4 regions of the Kitasatospora sp. NPDC091207 genome follow, and region 1 is predicted to be linked to each of the others. Evidence: riboswitches for the same ligand, from Rfam matches in the RefSeq annotation. Region 1 holds a riboswitch; each other region holds the start of a gene.
What was found. A riboswitch is a leader RNA that binds a small molecule or an ion and turns the genes downstream of it on or off. The one in region 1 is predicted to bind S-adenosylmethionine.

Region 2: it holds a riboswitch for S-adenosylmethionine, as region 1 does, so the genes downstream of both, ACIQTO_RS17355 (ABC transporter substrate-binding protein) here and thrC (threonine synthase) in region 1, are expected to answer to the same signal.
Region 3: it holds a riboswitch for S-adenosylmethionine, as region 1 does, so the genes downstream of both, ACIQTO_RS06700 (aminotransferase class V-fold PLP-dependent enzyme) here and thrC (threonine synthase) in region 1, are expected to answer to the same signal.
Region 4: it holds a riboswitch for S-adenosylmethionine, as region 1 does, so the genes downstream of both, ACIQTO_RS32695 (IclR family transcriptional regulator) here and thrC (threonine synthase) in region 1, are expected to answer to the same signal.

Annotation. Positions count from the first base shown of each region.
Region 1 covers NZ_JBIVVS010000007.1:5,680-8,878, forward strand. Annotated here, with positions in the region: gene ACIQTO_RS14550 (trehalose-6-phosphate synthase) at 1-197, opposite strand, end outside; gene ACIQTO_RS14555 (glucosyl-3-phosphoglycerate synthase) at 265-1,293, opposite strand; SAM riboswitch class I at 1,443-1,574, shown strand; gene thrC (threonine synthase) at 1,592-2,872, shown strand; gene ACIQTO_RS14565 (ubiquitin-like small modifier protein 1) at 2,912-3,190, shown strand.
Region 2 covers NZ_JBIVVS010000009.1:71,798-74,996, forward strand. Annotated here, with positions in the region: gene ACIQTO_RS17350 (hypothetical protein) at 1-111, shown strand, start outside; SAM riboswitch class IV at 775-884, shown strand; gene ACIQTO_RS17355 (ABC transporter substrate-binding protein) at 1,199-2,854, shown strand; gene ACIQTO_RS17360 (ABC transporter permease) at 2,851-3,199, shown strand, end outside.
Region 3 covers NZ_JBIVVS010000002.1:454,334-457,532, forward strand. Annotated here, with positions in the region: gene ACIQTO_RS06690 (rhomboid family intramembrane serine protease) at 1-41, shown strand, start outside; gene ACIQTO_RS06695 (Lrp/AsnC ligand binding domain-containing protein) at 83-364, shown strand; gene ACIQTO_RS06700 (aminotransferase class V-fold PLP-dependent enzyme) at 377-1,756, opposite strand; SAM riboswitch class IV at 1,807-1,924, opposite strand; gene trpD (anthranilate phosphoribosyltransferase) at 2,389-3,199, opposite strand, start outside.
Region 4 covers NZ_JBIVVS010000029.1:10,783-13,981, reverse strand. Annotated here, with positions in the region: gene ACIQTO_RS32705 (ferredoxin) at 1-175, opposite strand, end outside; gene ACIQTO_RS32700 (thioesterase family protein) at 510-1,319, shown strand; gene ACIQTO_RS32695 (IclR family transcriptional regulator) at 1,372-2,085, opposite strand; SAM riboswitch class I at 2,285-2,425, opposite strand; gene ACIQTO_RS32690 (TNT domain-containing protein) at 2,604-3,199, opposite strand, start outside.

The sequences.
Region 1 (3,199 bases):
TCGCCCAGTGCCGCGCAGACCCAGACGGCGTGCGGGTCGTCGATCGCGGAGAGCCCCGAGACCAGCCCGCCGCCGCCCCGGCGCAGGGTCAGGGTGCCGTCGTCCCCGGTGCTGAACGACACCGGTCCCCGGTTGGAGGCCACCAGTACGGCGGCGGAACCGGTCGCACTCGAACGTTCGGTCGTGAGATCGCCCATGGTTGGCATGTTGCCGTGGGTCCGGGTCGGCAAACCCCCACCGTGGTTTCCGGCCGTGGCCCCGGACCTAACCGAGGTGGCGGTTCGCGTACTCGGGGACGGTGTGCATCGGGGGCCGTTCCACGGCGGTGACCGGGTGGGTGTGGGCGGTGAAGGCGCGGGTCCGCGGGTCGCGGGTGAACTGGGTGAGCAGCGGGTGGACCAGGTCGGCCGAGGCCTTCAGCCGGTGGGTGCGGTCGAGGCGTTCCAGGGCGGTGCGGTAGATGGTGGCGGCCATCCGGCCGAGTGCCTGGCCGTCCTGGTGGCGGTGGTGGCGTACGCCCACGTCCACCTGGGCGAGGGCGTCCAGGCCGGCGAACTCCAGGGCGTCCACCAGGAGGCCGAGTTCGACGCCGTAGCCGGTGGGGAACGGCAGCCGTTCGAGGAGCGAGCGGCGGGCCGCGTACTCGCCGCCGAGCGGCTGCACGAAACCGGCGAGTTCCGGCCAGTGCAGATTGAGCAGGGGGCGGGCGACCAGCTCGGTGACCCGCCCGCCGCCGGAGGGGACGACGGCGGCGTCCGGGCCGCCCGACGCCACTTCGAGCGGGCGGTCGTACATGGCCTTGACCAGCTGGATGTCCGGCTCGGTGAGCAGCGGGCCGATGATGCCGGAGACGAACGCGGGGTCGAAGGACCGGAGGTCGGCGTCGACGAAGCAGACGATCTCGCCGCTGGTGACCAGCAGCGAGCGCCAGAGCACCTCGCCCTTGCCGGGGGCGGCGGGCAGCCGGGGCAGGATGTCGTCCCGGTGGACCACCCGGGCGCCCGCCCCGGCGGCCGCGGCGGCGGTGCCGTCCACGGATCCGGAGTCGACGACGACGAGCTCGTCGACCAGGGGCAGGCGTTCCATCAGCTCGCGGCGCACGGTGCGGACGATGTCGCCGACGGTGGCCTCCTCGTCCAGGGCGGGCAGCACCACGCTGACGGTGCCGGCCGGGCCCGCCGCCCGCTTGGCCTCCAGCAGGGCGCGCACCGGGCGGTCGGCCGCGCTCCACGAGCGGCGGCGCAGCCAGGACGCCGCCTTCGGGAGGAGCGCGGGAGTCGGTTCGGCGGGCACGGAGCACTCCTCGGCGGATCGGGGTGGGACGGGGCATCTCGCGTGGCGGACGGTCCCGTTCAGGGTTGACGCCTTCGGATACAGTCTTCGTACAGCGATCGGACCTTCGCACGCCGGGGTCACCGCTGAGCAGGACCACAACTTCACAGAGCTCATCCAGAGGGACTGAGGGAACGGCCCGTTGACGTCCCGGCAACCTTCTCGCACGGCAGGCTTCGGCCCCGGCGGGACAGGTGCCAATTCCGTCCTGTGGCGCGCCCGCGTCACGGGGAAGATGAGGAGAGAGGCCTCCGCCATCATGGCTATCGACACCGCCGCACCCGCCACCGTTGATCTCGGCCCCGCCGTCGCACTGTCCTGTCGGGAGTGCGGTACCCGGTTCCCGCTCGGTCCCAGCTTCGCCTGTGTGGAGTGTTTCGGGCCGCTGGAGATCGCCTACGACTTCGGCAGCGAGGGTGCGGAGGAGCTCCGCAAGCGGATCGAGGCCGGTCCGGCGTCGATCTGGCGCTACGCGCCGCTGCTGCCCGTCCCGGCCGATGTCGCCGGCAAGCCGAACCTCAACCCGGGGTGGACCCCGCTGGTGAAGGCGGACAACCTGGGCCGCGAGCTCGGCTTCACCGCCCAGCTGCACATCAAGGACGACTCGGGCAACCCGACGCACTCGTTCAAGGACCGCGTGGTCGCCTGTGCGATCGAGGCGGCGCGGGCGTTCGACTTCACCACCCTGTCCTGCTCCTCGACCGGCAACCTGGCCGGTGCGGTGGGCGCGGCGGCGGCGCGGGCCGGTTTCAAGTCCTGCGTGTTCATCCCGCACGACCTGGAGCAGGGCAAGGTCGTCATGGCCGGTGTCTACGGCGGCGAGCTGGTCGGCATCGAGGGCAACTACGACGACGTGAACCGCTTCTGCTCGGAGCTGATCGGGGACCCGGCCGGTGAGGGCTGGGGCTTCGTCAACGTCAACCTGCGCCCGTACTACGGCGAGGGCTCCAAGACGCTGGCGTACGAGATCTGCGAGCAGCTCGGCTGGCGGTTGCCGGAGCAGATCGTCATCCCGATCGCCTCGGGTTCGCAGCTGACGAAGATCGACAAGGGCCTGCAGGAGCTCATCAGGCTGGGCCTGGTCGAGGACCGCCCGTACCGGATCTTCGGTGCCCAGGCGGCGGGCTGCTCGCCGGTCTCGGCGGCCTTCAAGGCCGGCCAGGACGTGATCCGGCCGGTCAAGCCGGACACCATCGCCAAGTCGCTGGCGATCGGCAACCCGGCCGACGGCCCGTACGTGCTGGACATCGCGCGCCGCACCGGCGGGGCCGTCGAGGACGTCACCGACGTCGAGGTGGTGGCCGCGATCAAGCTGCTGGCCCGGACCGAGGGCATCTTCGCCGAGACCGCGGGCGGGGTGACCGTCGGCGTGCTGAAGAAGCTGGTGGAGACCGGGCAGCTGGATCCGGCCAAGGAGACCGTCGCGATCAACACCGGTGACGGCCTGAAGACGCTGGACGCCGTCTCCGACTCCGGGATGACCGCCGTCATCCGCCCGACGCTGGCCTCGTTCCGCGACGCCGGCCTCGCGTCCGCCTGACCCACCCGCAGCCCCGTCGTTCCGCCCGAGGAGACCCCCATGAGCGCCACCGTCCGCATCCCGACCATCCTGCGCACCTACACCGGCGGTGCCGCCGAGGTGGCCGCCGAGGGCGCCACCCTGGGCGACGTCATCGCCGACCTGGAGAAGAACCACGCCGGGATCGCCGCCCGGATCCTGGACGACGCCGGCAAGCTGCGCCGCTTCGTGAACGTCTACGTCAATGACGACGACGTCCGGTTCGCGGAGGGTCTGGCGACCGAGATCAAGGACGGCGCGAGCGTCTCGATCATTCCCGCGGTGGCCGGCGGCTGCTGATCCGTCCCT
Region 2 (3,199 bases), on a different contig from region 1:
ACGCTGCGCCGCGCGGTCGTGGAGGGCCGCCCGCTGCCGGAGCCGCTGCCCGTCGACGAGCTGGACGAGCAGCTCGTCGCCCTGGGCGGGGCGACGCCCGGATGTCGATGACCCGGCCGGCCCGCGAACCGCGGGTCGGGGAGACCGCCGCCCGCCGCCGGCTCGCCCGCGTGGTGTCCTGCCACGTCCTGCACCCGCGGCTCCGGGGTGGAACCCGAGTCCTGGGTTCCCCGTCGGGTCACGCTTCCGGCTCGCCGTCGCGCCGCGTGAGCGCGCGGAGGCCCTGCGGGCGCTCGGTCGCGAGCCGGCCGTTCGTCACCGCGCTCTCCCCTCCGGCAGCCGCGACATCCTCGGTCAATCGAACCGTCGCACCCTGGAGGAGCTGAACGCCTGCTCCGCCCGTGCCTTCCAGGCCGCCGCCGGCGCGCTGGTGGACACCACCCTGGTCGTGCGCGGCCGCAAGCGGCTCGGCCGGACGGCGGGCACGGAGAAGGCGCCCCCGAGCCCCCAGCCGCTGCCGCAGCCCGCGCAGCCGCAGCCGACGCGGGCCCGCGGCCGAAAGGCGGCCGGTCCCGGTACAGCCGTGACACGCGTGACCGGCGTGACACCCGCGACGGTGCTCGTGACATCCGCGACGGCCTTGGTGCGACGCGCTGAGCAGCCAGGACCCGGCCCCGCCGGACACCGACCCGAGGCCGAGCCCGACCGCCGATCTCCTGACCGGACCTCAACAGCCATTGACGCGGGCACTTTTGTTGATCTACGGTTCCAGCGCGCCACGAGTTCCGGTGTTCAAGCCCTGGCTGGCCGGACGGCAACCCCCTGACGCGGTGGGGTGCTCCAGGTGAAGGCTCGGTGGACGTCCCGTTCCGCAAGCGCGATCGCTCCGGTCATGGTCCGGAGCCAAGACCAGGAGGCCGACATGGCAGGGCTGTTCAGCCGCCGCCACATCGACCTGCTGTTGGTCTCCAGCGCGCTCTGTCGTCGCTGACCACCGGACGGCCGCCCGGCCGGACCGGTCCAGTGATCGACCTCTTCGCGATGCGCGCCGCCCCGAACCGATCCCGGGTACGGCCACACACCCCAGGCCCCGAATCCCGGGCCGAACCCCAGGCCCCAGGCCAGGGGAGCGGCCCCGGGAGCGGCCCCGGGGCCGGCGCACTCGCGTCCAACACGCGTGCGGAAGCAGGGAATTCCCATGTCATCTCTCACCAGCAGCACCGGAACCGGCTCGGCCGGACACAGCCTCGCCGTCATCGCCCTCGGCACGGCGGCGGTGGTGGCCCTGACGGCCTGCACCAGTTCCCGGACGGCCGGCGGCACCAGCGGCGCGGCGGCGAAGGCCGTCACCATCGGCACCACCGACCAGGTGACCGGCCTCGATCCGGCCGGCTCCTGGGACGCGGGGTCGGGGACGATCGAGAGCGAGGTCTACGCGACCCTGCTCAGCGCCAGGAACGGCTCGTCGGACGTGTCGCCGGACCTCGCGTCCGCGATCGCGCTGACCGGCCCCACCACCTGGACGGTCACGCTGAAGCCGGGCCTCACATTCGCCAACGGGCACGAACTGACCTCCTCCGACGTCAAGTTCAGCTTCGACCGGCAGTTGGCGATCGCGGACAAGAACGGTCCCTCCTCGCTGCTCTACAACCTCCTCTCGGTGGCGGCGCCGGACCGGGACACGGTGGTCTTCACCCTCAAGTCGGCCAATGACACGCTGTTCCCGCAGGTCCTCTCCACCGCGGCCGGCTATGTCGTGGACGAGGAGGTGTTCCCCGCGGACAAGGTCCTCGACGACGCGGCCGTTGTCGCGGGCAAGCCCTGGAGCGGCCCCTACGCGATCCGCAGCTACGAGAAGAACGCGTTGGTCTCCTTCACCGCGAACACCGTCTACCAGGGGCAGCTCGGCACCCCGAAGACCAAGAACGTGCAGCTCAAGTACTACACGGACGCCGGCAATCTCAAGCTCGACGTCCAGCAGGGCACCATCGACGTGGTCTACCGCACCCTGCCGATCACCGACCTCCAGGACCTGGCCGGCAAGCAGGGCATCGCGGTGCACACCGGATCCGGCAACGGCATCCGGTTCATCGTCTTCAACCTCAAGACCCAGCCCTTCGGTTCAGCCACCCAACAGGCCGCCCCGGCCAAGGCCCTGGCGGTCCGTCAGGCGGTCGCCGACTCGATCGACCGGTCCCAGCTCGCCTCGCAGGTCTACAAGAACACCTTCCAGCCGCTCTACAGCTCCGTCCCCGACGGCATCACCGGCGCCACCCCCTCCCTCACGTCGCTCTACGGCGACAAGAAGGGCGGGCCGGACAAGGCCGCGGCGGCGCAGCGGCTCTCGGCGGCGGGCGTGAGCACCCCGGTCACCCTGAACCTGCAGTACAACCCCGACCACTACGGCTCGTCGTCGGCGGACGAGTACGCGTTGATCAAGACCCAGTTGGAGGCCACCGGCCTGTTCAAGGTGGAGCTGCAGTCCACCGCCTGGGCCCAGTACGGCAAGGAGCGCGTCGCCGACCAGTACCCGCTGTACCAGCTCGGCTGGTACGCGGACTACCTCGACGCCGACAACTACCTCTCCTCCTTCTACGCCGAGAACAACTGGGTGAACAACGGCTACGCCGACCCCGCCGTGCGGGCGCTGATCAAGCAGGAGGAGACCGAGACCGACGCGGCCAAGCGCACCGCGCTGATCCAGCAGGCGCAGGACGCGACCGCTGCCGCGTTGCCGCTGCTGCCGCTGCTCCAGGGCTCCACCGCGATCGTCACCCGGGCCGGGATCGAGGGTGTGCCGGAGAAGCTCACCAGCGCGTACCAGTTCCGCTGGGCGGAGCTCTCGAAGAAGTGACCGCTCACCCGCAGGACACCTCCGGCGCCGTCGGCTCGGCCGGCGGCGCCGCCGGGTACGGCCTCGCCCGCTACCTGGTCGTCCGCTTCCTCCTCATCGTCCCGACCGTGCTCGTCCTGGTCAGCGTCGTCTTCTTCCTGATGCGCGCCACCGGCGACCCGATCACCACCGCCTTCGGCGACCGGCTGACCCCGGCCCAACTGCAGGACAGACTGCACCGGGCGGGCTACGACCAGCCGCTGCTCACCCAGTACCTCGACTACCTGCGGGCCGTGTTCACCGGGGACTTCGGCACGACGGCCACCGACAACCAGGCGGTGTCGCAGGTGCTGCGGACCTACGGCG
Region 3 (3,199 bases), on a different contig from region 1:
CCTGCACGCTGGCCACCCGCCCCTCGCGACGGCCCGGCTGACGCCCGATACCCTGGCGACACCTCACAAAGGAGCCCGAACAGTGATCACCGCCATCGTCCTGATCAAGACCAGCGTCGACCGCATCCCGGAGATCGCCGAGGCGATCGCGGCCATCGAGGGCGTCAGCGAGGTCTACTCGGTGACCGGCGGCTACGACCTGGTCGCGATGGTGCGGGTGCGCCGGCACGACGACCTGGCCGAGGTGATCCCCGGCCGGCTGAACAAGGTCCCGGGCGTGGCCCACACCGAGACCCAGATCGCCTTCCGCACCTACTCCCAGCACGACCTGGAGACCGCCTTCGCGCTCGGCCTGGGCGAGTAGCCCCTCCCCCGCTCAGCCCTCGCGCCGGCCCCTGTCGACCTGCACGGTGGCGACGCAGCGGCCGCCCTCGTTGCGGTAGTTCCAGGCCGCGCCGTCCGTGACCAGCTCGCGGACGGCGGTCAGGAACCGGTCGATGTGCTCGTCCGGGGTGCCCGCGCCGAAGCTGACCCGGATCGCGTTCAGGCTGCGCTCCCCCGGCAGCGACGCCTCCGGCGCGCCGCACTCGGACGGCGCCACGTCCTCGTCGCCGAGCAGGGTGCGCACCAGCGGGTGGGCGCAGAACAGGCCGTCGCGCACCCCGATGCCGTACTCGGCGGAGAGCGCGGCCGAGAAGTGCGAGCTGTTCCAGCCCTGGACGACGAAGGAGAGCACGCCCACCCGGGCCGAGTCCGCGCCGAACAGGTTCAGCACCCGCACCTGCGGGACCTCCGCCAGACCGGCCGTCAGCCGGGCGATCAGCTGCTGCTCGCGGGCCTCCAGCGCGTCGAAGCCGGCTTCGGTCAGCGCCCGGCAGGCCGAGGCGATGGAGTAGGCGCCGATCACGTTCGGCGAACCGGCCTCGTGCCGGGCCGGGCCGGTGTGCCATTGCACGGCCACCGAGCCGTCGGCCTCCCGGGCCACCGTACGGGTGGCGCCGCCGCCGGCCAGGTACGGCTCGGCCTCGTCCAGCCAGTCGGCCCGGCCGGCCAGCACGCCGGCGCCGAACGGCGCGTAGATCTTGTGCCCCGAGAACGCGATCCAGTCCACGCCCAGCTCGCGCACCGAGACCCGGTGGTGCGGGGCGAGCTGCGCGGCGTCCAGCACCACGCGGGCCCCGTGCCGGTGGGCGGTCTCGGTCAGCTCGGCGACCGGCCACAGCTCGCCGGTGACGTTGGAGGCACCGGTGACGCAGAGCAGCTTGGGGCCCTCGGGGGCCTCGGCCAGCGCGGCGTCCAGGGCGGCGACCGCCTCGGCCCGCGAGCGCGGGGCGCGCAGGTAGGTGACGCTCAGGCCGGCGTGGCGCCAGGGCAGCAGCGAGGCGTGGTGCTCGGTCTCGAAGGCGAAGACCCGGGTACCGGCCGGCACGGCACCGGCCAGCAGGTTGAGCGAGTCGGTGGTGGCCCGGGTGAAGACCACCTGGTCGCCCTCGCGCAGGTCGAGGAAGTCCGCGACGGTGCGGCGGCTCTGCTCGAAGAGGTCGGTGGAGAGCTGGGAGAGGTAGCCGGCGCCGCGGTGCACGCTGCCGTAGTAGGGGGCGTAGGCGGCGACGTCGTCCCAGACCCGCTTCAGTGCCGGGGAGCTGGCGGCGTAGTCGAGCGCGGCGTAGGTGACCTTGTCACCGTTGACCAGCGGGACCTCGACGTCGTGGCCGAGAACGGGGAGCGGGGCGCAGGTTTCGGTGGCGACGGACATGGGAGTGCACTCCTTCGACGGGTAAGGACCCCGGAGTGCGTGTCAGCCGGCGTCCGCGCTTGTCGCGCGGACGGATTGCCGCGAGACCCGGTCCTCACCCAGGGCACCCCGCCACGGACGGAGGGTTGCCGGACAGCCAGCTGGGGCTTTGCACTGTCACTCATGACCTGGCGAAGACTCTAGGTCGCGTCCGCCGGGTGGTCAAACAGGTGTCCACGATCCGGGCTGTGTTGTCGCCCGCTCGCCTCCGGGCCGCTCTCGTCCGGTGCCGACGGTCGGCGCTCCAACGCCGCTCGTTCCTCGCGGCGTCCTCGCTTCTCCCTTTCGGCACCGGCGCGGCCCTTCGGCTCGGGGCGGAGTCGGTCGGGGCCGGGGTCAGAGCCGGTGGCCGGGGTTCGGGCGCCGGGTCGGGACCGGGGCTCAGGCGCCGGGGCCGGAGGCGGGGTTCAGGCACCAGCGCCGCGGTTCGGACGCCGAGGTCGGGATCTCGGGTTCGGGCGCCGGGGTCGGGATCTCGGGTCCAGGGCCGGGGGCCGGCGGGCGGGGCGGCGGGGCGGGTGTTCGCTCGGCTGCCGCGGTCCGTGGGGTACGCGAAGGGCCCGCGGGGCGTCCCCGCGGGCCCGGCCGGCGTCTCACGCCTTGGCGGTGGCCTCCGCCCAACGCCGCAGCAGGTCCTGCGCGGCACCCGAGTCGATGGCGGCCGCGGCCCGTTCCATCCCGGCCGCCAGCTGCTCGGTGAGCGGCGCGTCGGTGAGGTCCAGCGCCACCAGCGCCGTCGCCGTGTTCATCAGGACGGCGTCCCGCACCGGCCCGCGCTCCCCGGCCAGCAGCCGGCGGGCGACGTCCGCGTTGAAGGCCGGGTCCCCGCCGCGCAGCGCCTCGATGCCGACCAGTTCGACGCCGACGTCACGCGGGTCGAAGGAGGTCTCGGTGACCTCGCCGTCGCGCACGATCCAGACCCGCGAGGTGGTGGTGACGGTCAGCTCGTCCAGGCCGTCGTCGCCGCGGAAGACCAGCGCGGTGGAACCGCGCCGGGCCAGCACCCCGGCGATCAGGGAGGCCAGCCTGGTGTCGAAGCAGCCGATCGCGTGCGCGGTCACCTTGGCCGGGTTGGTCAGCGGGCCGAGGGTGTTGAACGCGGTCGGCACCCCGAGGCCGCTGCGGGCGGGGGCGGTGTGCCGCATCGCGGGGTGGAACTTGGCCGCGAAGCAGAAGGTCAGCCCGACCTCCTCGGCCACCTCGGCGACCCGCCGGGCCGAGAGGTCCAGACTGACGCCGAGCTTCTCCAGCACGTCCGAGGAGCCGCTCGCCGAGGAGGCGGCCCGGTTGCCGTGCTTGACCACCTTGGCGCCGGCCGCCGCCGCGACGATCGCCGACATGGTGGAGATGTTGACGGTCTTCGCCCGGTCGCCGCCGGTGCCCACGATGTCCACCGCCGGGCCG
Region 4 (3,199 bases), on a different contig from region 1:
GGATCGCCTGCACCGGGCACGCCGCGACCGCCCGGGCGAGACGCTCCCGCTGCTCGCTCCCGGCCCGGGGGGTGTAGAGCAGCGCCTCGTCCCCGTGCATCCGGAAGACGTCGGGCGCGAGGAAGGCGCACTGCGCGTACCCCTGGCAACGATTGAGATCAACGACCACCCTCACCCGGGCACCACCCTCACGACACGCGGTCAACGTCCACGCCAGCCTCCGTCGCCGCGGCCGCCGCCGCCCGTTGTGGGACCCCCATCGAGTGACCCGCTCGGGCACGGCTCCGGAGGTCGGCACGGGTCACAGGTCGGCACGGGTCACGGGTCGGCACGGGCCGGGGCCCCTCACGCGCGGCCGCCCGGCCCGGCGGCCGCGCGTCGGTGTGGTGTCCCTCACCCTTTCGGCTCCCCGACCGTTCGGCCCCCTACGATCTTCCTCGGCGCGGGCACCCACCGGACCGTCCCGCCGCGTCCCGCGCGTTGTCGTCCACCCGAGGAGAACCGCCCCCGTGACCACCGGCACCGTCGCGCCCGACAGCTACTACCAGCGGACGGACGAGCACCGCTACAAGCCCACGGCCCACGCCGGCGGCGCCTGGCACAGCGGGGAACAGCACTTCAGCCCGCTGGCGGGCCTCGTCGCCCACGCGATCGACCGGTTCCGCGCCGCACGTCCGGACGACGGGCTGGCCCTGGCGCGGATCAGCTACGACATCCTCGGGCCGATCGCCCTCGACGAGTGCGAGATCAGGGTGGAGAGCGTGCGGCCGGGCCGCACCATCGAACTGGTCGAGGCCGTCGTCCTCATCGGCGACCGCGCCGTGGTCCGGGCCCGGGCCTGGCTGCTCGCCGTGGGCGACACCGGCGCGGTCGCCGACAGCCCCCACGAGCGGATCTCCCCTCCCGAGGCCGTCGCGCCGTGGGACATGAGCGCGCAGTGGGACGGCGGCTTCGTCTCCTCCGTCGAGGTCCGCCGGGCCGCGGCCCGGCCGGGCCGCTCCGTCGCCTGGATCTCCAGCCGGCTGTCGCTGGTCGCCGGCGAGCCCAGCACCCCGCTCGCCTCCTACCTCGCCCTGGTGGACGCCGCCAACGGGATCGCCGTGCAGCAGCCGCCCACCGCGTGGATGTTCCCCAACCTCGACCTGACCGTCCACTTCCACCGGCAGCCCCGGGGGCCGTGGACCGGCCTGGACACCACCGTCAGTTTCGGACCGGCCGGCCACGGCCGCACCAGCTCCGTGCTGCACGACCTCGACGGCCCGGTGGGCCACGCCGAGCAGATCCTGACCGTCCGGCCGCTGCCGCTGCCCGGCTCGTAGCGCCGGACAGCGGGAGCGCCGGCCGGTCAGGCCGGCGCGGGGAACCGGCCGGTCAGGGGTGGCACAGGGCCTCGGTGAGGCGGTGGGCCGCCTCGGTGACGGCCCGGGAGAGCTGGGCACCGGGGTGCCGGGTGAGCCGTTCGATCGGGCCGGAGACGGAGACCGCGGCCACCACCCGGTCGGACGGGCCGCGGACGGGCGCGGAGACGGACGCGACCCCGACCTCGCGTTCGCCGATGGACTGCGCCCAGCCGCGGCGCCGCACACCGCTGAGGGCGGTGGCGGTGAAACGGGCGCCCTGCAACCCGCGGTGGAGCCGCTCGGGCTCCTCCCAGGCGAGCAGGATCTGGGCGGCGGAGCCGACCTTCATGGGGAGGGTGATCCCCACCGGCACGGTGTCGCGCAGGCCGGAGAGCCGCTCGGCGGCGGCCACGCAGATCCGGATGTCGCCCTGCCGGCGGTACAGCTGGGCGCTCTCACCGGTGACATCGCGCAGCTGGGCGAGGATCGGGCCGGCGGCGCCCAGCAGGCGGTCCTCACCGGCGGCCGCCGACAGCTCGGAGAGCCGGGGGCCGAGGATGAACCGGCCCTGCAGGTCCCTGGCGACCAGGCGGTGCTGTTCGAGTGCGACGGCGAGCCGGTGGGCGGTGGGCCGCGCCAGGCCGGTGGACGCGACGAGGCCGGCCAAGGTGGCGGGACCGGCCTCCAGGGTGCCGAGGATCGAGGTGACCTTGTCGAGCACACCGACGCCGCTCGTGTTTTCCATGAATGGGTACTCCGTCTCAAATCCCGTGAGCAGCGGGTGGGATCCGCTCACGGAGGCTCCGTGCGGGGAGCCGGGGGGGTGGTCAGCGAGGGCGGGCCGAAGGGGTCGGCGGATTGCCTGCGCCGGGCACGAGACGGGTACGCGGAAGGACCGGGACGGGAAGCGCCCGGACGAAGGACAGCACTGAGAGCACCGTGTCTCCTCATCTTTCCCGCGCCACATTGGCGACAGGCCGGAGTTGGCACTGCTCCCGGTCGGTGCGGCGTACTTCGGACGCCGGGTCGACCGGGGAGTTGCCGGGGCTTCGTAGGGCCGGTCCCTCCACCCCTCTGGATGATTCGCGTGGAACTTTACAAGATCCCCCCAACCACCCTCCAAACCGCCCCCCACCCTCGGCCGCGGGACGTGCTCCCCGGACCGCTCGCCCGACCGGTACCCGCCCGGTGCGAGAGCACGCGTTCGGCGCGGACGGCGCGGCACCCGCGTGCCGCCGTCCGCGCCGTCGCCGCGCTCGACCGTCAGGCTCCGGTGGGCGTCACCGCGCACTCGTCGTCGGCGACGATGTCGAGGTACCTCTCGTCGACGAGGACGTTGATCTTGTACTCCTTGTCGCCGAGCTCCTTGGGCTTCCGGTCCTTGTCGAGCCACTCCTGCACCCCGCCACCGGGCATCGCGAAGGCGGCCGCGGTGTGCCCCCGCCAGACGTCGAACGGCTTCAGGACGACCAGGCAGTGGTAGCTCCTGCCGTCCTCGTTCGCGTCGCCGTTGAGCGCGTCCGGCGTCACCGAGCGCTGGACGAACGGTGTGCCGGGATCGGCGAAGTAGCCGCCGTGGAGCGCGCCGAAGCGGTCCAGCTTGGTGCCGGCCGGCACCGTCCACAGCGTCTTGTCGACCACGCCGTTGACCTGTTGGAAGCCGCGGTCGGGCGGGTACACCCAGACCTTCTCCGGGCTCGGGTCGGCGTACAGCTTCACGAAGTTCTTGGCGCTGAGCCCGCCGAAGCGCTGATAGCCCCTCAGCATGACGGCGACCGGATCCGTGTTCGGCAGGGCGGCGGGCCCGAGGCGGCGCTGTCCGCAGTAGTACCGCTCCGGATGGGGGTCCGCCGGTGCGT